2 regions of the Cellulomonas sp. T2.31MG-18 genome follow, and region 1 is predicted to be linked to the other one. Evidence: riboswitches for the same ligand, from Rfam matches in the RefSeq annotation. Region 1 holds a riboswitch; the other holds the start of a gene.
What was found. A riboswitch is a leader RNA that binds a small molecule or an ion and turns the genes downstream of it on or off. The one in region 1 is predicted to bind S-adenosylmethionine.
Positions count from the first base shown of each region.

Region 2: linked by a shared signal. The riboswitch ahead of ACFQTY_RS01675 (methylenetetrahydrofolate reductase) and the one ahead of ACFQTY_RS08940 (aminotransferase class V-fold PLP-dependent enzyme) in region 1 are both predicted to bind S-adenosylmethionine.

Region 1 is NZ_CAXWGW010000002.1:238,530-240,977, forward strand. It holds gene ACFQTY_RS08930 (O-succinylhomoserine sulfhydrylase) at 1-587, opposite strand, end outside; gene ACFQTY_RS08935 (rhodanese-like domain-containing protein) at 584-1,003, opposite strand; SAM riboswitch class IV at 1,277-1,391, shown strand; gene ACFQTY_RS08940 (aminotransferase class V-fold PLP-dependent enzyme) at 1,423-2,448, shown strand, end outside.
Region 2 is NZ_CAXWGW010000001.1:366,795-369,242, forward strand. It holds gene metE (5-methyltetrahydropteroyltriglutamate--homocysteine S-methyltransferase) at 1-322, opposite strand, end outside; gene ACFQTY_RS01675 (methylenetetrahydrofolate reductase) at 319-1,302, opposite strand; SAM riboswitch class I at 1,307-1,406, opposite strand; gene ACFQTY_RS01680 (hypothetical protein) at 1,488-1,760, opposite strand; gene ACFQTY_RS01685 (DNA-3-methyladenine glycosylase I) at 1,838-2,448, opposite strand, start outside.

The DNA of each region.
Region 1 (2,448 bases):
ACCACGACGGCGCCGGCGGCGTGCGCCAGCGCCGACACCGCGGCGATGTCGACCAGGTCCTGCATCGGGTTGGACGGCGTCTCGAAGAAGACGACGTCGGCCGGGGTGGCCAGCGCGGCCTCCCACTGCTCCGGCACGTGGCCGTCGACGTAGTCGGTGCGTACGCCCCAGCGGGCGAGGATCTCGTCGAAGATCACGATCGACGAGCCGAACAGGGCGCGGGCGGCGACGATCCGGGAGCCCGACGAGACGAGCGCGGCGAGCGTGGTGAACACGGCGGACATGCCGCTGGACGTGGCGACCGCCGCCTCGGCGCCCTCGAGCAGGCGCAGGCGCTCCTCGAACGTCGACACCGTCGGGTTGCCGTAGCGGGAGTACTGGAACCGGTCGGCCTCACCGGCGAAGGCCGCCTCGGCGTCCGCCGACCGCTCGTAGACGTAGCCCTGCGTGAGGAACAGCGCCTCGGACGTCTCGTCGAAACCCGAGCGCACCAGGCCGCCGCGCACGGCGAGCGTGTCGGGCCGCAGCCCGGCCCGGTCCACCCGGCGGTCGTCCCAGTCGGCAGGTCCCGGGACCCGCCGGCTCACGCCTGCCGCCACGGCAGGCCGTCGGCGCGCCAGCCCGTGTGGCCGCGCTGCCCGTCCGGGCCGACGTCCCCCTCGAAGCCCTGCAGCACGTTGTGCACGGGACCGTAGCCGGCGGCCTGCGCCGCGAGCCCCGCGGCGACGGAGCGCACCCCCGACCGGCACAGGAACACGAGGTCCCGGCCGTCACCGGGCTGCACACCGGCCAGCGCCAGCTGGTCGAGGAACTGGGGGTTCACCGCGTGCGTGGTCCCGCTCAGCCACTCGACGAACACGGGCTCGCGGCCCAGGTCTGCCGTGTCCGGCACGCCGATCTGCTGCCACTCGCCGGCCGTGCGGACGTCGACCAGCACGGCACGCTCGTCGGACGCGAGCAGGTCCCAGGCCTCGCGGGGGGTCAGGTCGTCGATGTCGCTCATGTGCTCCTCCATCGGTCCCGGCGGTAGCACCCGTGTCCGGTCCGCGCCGTGGGGCGCGGTCCGCGGGTTGCTGCGGCGTCGTCGATCCGGGTCTCTCGGCCGCTCTGGATGGTGGCGCGATGCTATGCCCCGCTCCGAGGGTCGTCCCAGTGCGCGGACGAACTGTCTTGCATGGCGAGATGAACGGCTGTCGGCGGTTGACAGCGGGCCCGGCCGCCGCCGAACCTCGTCTCGGTCATGAGCGCCAGCGAGCGCCAGCTGGGACCCCGCACGGGTCCGCAGGCGGCGTGCAAGCCCCGGCTCGCTGGCCGGCAACCCTCCCTCCGCGGCGGGGTGCCCCGGGTGACGACCAGGCCGTCCGCCGTCCGGCGGGCGGCAAGCGCGGACCTCGCCGAGGTCCCTCCCGCCGGAGGACTGCCATGACCAGCGTGCTCGAGACGTCTCCCGTCTGCACCGACATCCCCGCCCTGCTGCCCGTCGTCGGGGCCGACACCCTGGTGCCGCTGGTGGACGGCAGCAGCGCCGTCTACGCCAACCTCGACTGTGCCGCGAGCGCCCCCGCGCTGCAGTCGGTGGCGGACCGGATCGCCGAGGTGCTGCCCCTGTACGCCTCGGTGCACCGGGGTGCCGGGTACCTGTCCCAGGTGTCCACCGCCCTGTACGAGTCGGCGCGGTCCACCGTCGCGGCGTTCGTCGGGGCACGGGTCGACGACGTCGCGATCATCACCCGCAACACCACCGACTCCCTGAACCTGCTGGCCGGCGTGGTGCCCGGCCCGGTGCTGGTGCTCGACGTGGAGCACCACGCCAACCTGCTGCCGTGGGTGCACGCCGCCCGGGCCCGCCACCGCACCACGATCCTGCCGGTGGCGGCCACCGTCGCGGCGACGCTGGACGCGCTGCGCGCCGAGCTCGCGGCCAACGAGTACGCCCTGGTCACCGTCACGGGGGCGTCGAACGTCACCGGTGAGGCGCTGCCGCTGGACGCCGTGGTGGCTGCGGCGCACCAGGCCGGTGCCCGGGTGGCGGTGGACGGCGCCCAGCTGGTGCCGCACCGCGGGTTCTCGCTGGCGGCCACCGGCGCGGACTACGTCGCCTTCTCGGGGCACAAGAACTACGCGCCGTTCGGTGCGGGTGCGCTGGTGGGTCGGCGGGACTGGCTCGACGCGGGCACGCCGTACCTGGCCGGCGGCGGTGCCGTGCGGGACGTGCGGCCGGACCGGACGTTGTGGCAGCCGGCCCCGGCGCGCCACGAGGCGGGGTCGCCGAACGTGCTGGGCGCGGTGGCCCTTGCGGAGGCGTGCCAGACGCTGGTCGCCCTGCCGGCCGGCGAGCTGACGGCGCACGAGGAGTCGCTGCGGTCCCGGCTGGTGGCGGGGCTCGAGGCGCTGCCCGGGGTGCGGGTGCTGCGCGTGTGGCCCGACTCGGTGGACCCGGTCGGCGTG
Region 2 (2,448 bases), on a different contig from region 1:
AGTAGCCGGCGAGGTCGAGGCGACCCTCGGCGTCGCGCAGGTCCGCGAACCGGGCAGGCACGGCGCCGAGCACCACGGCGGCGTCGAGCACGTGGTCGTAGAACGAGAAGGCGGACGGGATCGCCGGCACGTCGGTGCGCAGCCCCAGCTCGGCCAGGCGGGTGCGGGTGCGCTTGCGCAGGTCGGCGGCCACCTGCTCCAGCTCGGCGGCGGTGGACCGGCCGGCCCAGAAGGACTCGAGGGCCTTCTTCAGCTCGCGGCGGGGACCGATCCGCGGGTAGCCGAGGATCGTGCCGGTCGGGAAGGCGGTGCGCTGCGTCATGCGTCTGTCCTCGCGGTGGTGGTGGCGGTGGGGCGGCCGACCAGGCCGGCCCCCTCCAGCAGGTCGAGTGCGGCTTCGTGCTTGTTGAACGTGTAGAGGTGGATGCCGGGGGCGCCGCCCTCGAGCACCCGGTCGATCAGCTCGATGCCGAAGCGCAGACCGCGGCGGCGGCGCTCGGCCTCGTCGTCGGCGTCGTCGAGCAGGGCGAGCAGGTCGCGCGGCACCGGGACGCCGGTCACCTGCTCCGTGCGGACCAGGCGGGCGGGGTCGGTGGCCGGGATCAGCCCGGGGACGATGGGGATGACGACCCCGGCCCGGCGAGCCTCGCCCACCAGCTCGAGGTAGGAGTCGGCGTCGTAGAACACCTGGGTGATGGCGAAGTCGGCACCGGCGCGCTGCTTGGCCAGCAGCGCCTGGATGTCCTGCTCACGGGAGCTGCCGGTCAGCCGGTTGCCGCGGGGGAACGCCGCCACGGCGATCGACAGCGGCTTGACCCGCGCGCGCACGGCCTGTGCCGGGCTCTGCTCGCAGCGCTCGTGCTCGATCTCCCGCAGCAGCTCCACCAGCTGGCTGGCCGTGGTCAGCCCGTGCGGGTGCGCCTGCCACTGCGCCTCGCCCTCGGGCGGGTCGCCGCGCAGCGCCAGGAACGAGCGGACGCCCTCGTCGAGGAACTCCCGCACGATGGTGGAGATCTCCTCGCGGGACGCGCCGACGCAGGTCAGGTGGGCGATCGGGGTCAGCGTGGTCTCGTGCAGCATCCGCCGGACGAGGGCCCGGCTGGTGGTGCGGGTGCGACCGGACGCGCCGTAGGTGACGGAGACGAAGTCCGGCCGGACCGCTTCGAGGCGGCGGATGGTGTCCCACAGCTTCGGGGCGGCATCGGGGTTGCGCGGCGGGAACAGCTCGAACGAGACGGTCGGCCGGTCCACAGGCGCAACGACGGGTCCGCTCGCGGCGGTCCGGGCGTCGGCAACGCTCATGGTCACTCCATCGGTCCCGGCTGAAGCACCCACACCCTCCCGGTGAGGAAGGGGGGTTGCTGCGGCGTCGACGAGCCAGGTCTCTCGGCCGCTCTGGATGGTGTGCAGGACGATACCCGCCGTCTCGCAGTACGGTCACCATTGCCCGTTTGGTGAGACGCGGCAGCGTGCAGGGTGAGACGACCTCAGGGGCGCTGACGATGCGCCAGGCCGCTGTGCTGACGTGACGGGTGCGGCGCCACCGGGATGCCGCTCGTGGCGCAGGGGACGGCGGTGGCGCTGCCCTCGGACCGGGCCGCCGCTGCAGCACCGCCGGCACTCTGATCGGCGCTCAGGGACCACACCGGGACCGCTTCCAACCCCCGGCGCACCGCGATGAGAAGTGCCGCGTCGACGGGTGCCGGACGCAGCATCGGTGCGTACAGGGCCTCGCTGCCCTCGTTGTCCCCCAGTGCCACGGCCGCAGATGCTAGCCCCGACGTGTCCGATTTCGGGGAGCTGCCCGTCGCGTCGGACGAACCGTGACGCACGCCTCTCAGGGGTGGGCGTCGCCACCCGCGGGCACCGCCGCCACGGGGTCCCCGGCGTCCCGCGCGACGGCCACCGGGCACCCGGCGAGGTGGTCGTCCACCACCCCGCACGCCTGCATGCTCGCGTAGGCCGTGGTGGGTCCGACGAACCGGAAGCCGAGCCCCTTCAGCTCCTTGGCCAGGGCGGTGGACTCCGGGCTGGTGGCGGGCACGTCCGACCAGGTCAGTGGTCGGCGTCGACTCTCCGCCGTGGGTGCCGGCGCGTGCGACCACAGCACCTCGTCCAGCGTGCGACCGTGCTGGTGCAGGGCCCGCAACGCATGGGCGTTGGCGATGGTGGCCTCGATCTTGGCGCGGTTGCGGACGATGCCGGCGTCGGCCATCAGCCGCGCGACGTCGTCCGCCCCGAAGCCTGCCACCACCTCGGCGTCGAAGTCGGCGAACGCCGCCCGGAACGCCGGTCGCTTCCGCAGGACGGTGATCCAGGACAGGCCCGACTGGAACCCCTCCAGCGCGAAGCGCTCGAACAGCGCGTGCTGACCGTGCACCGGCACGCCCCACTCCTCGTCGTGGTACTGCGCGAGCAGGGGGTCGCCGTCACCGAAGCATCGGCCGG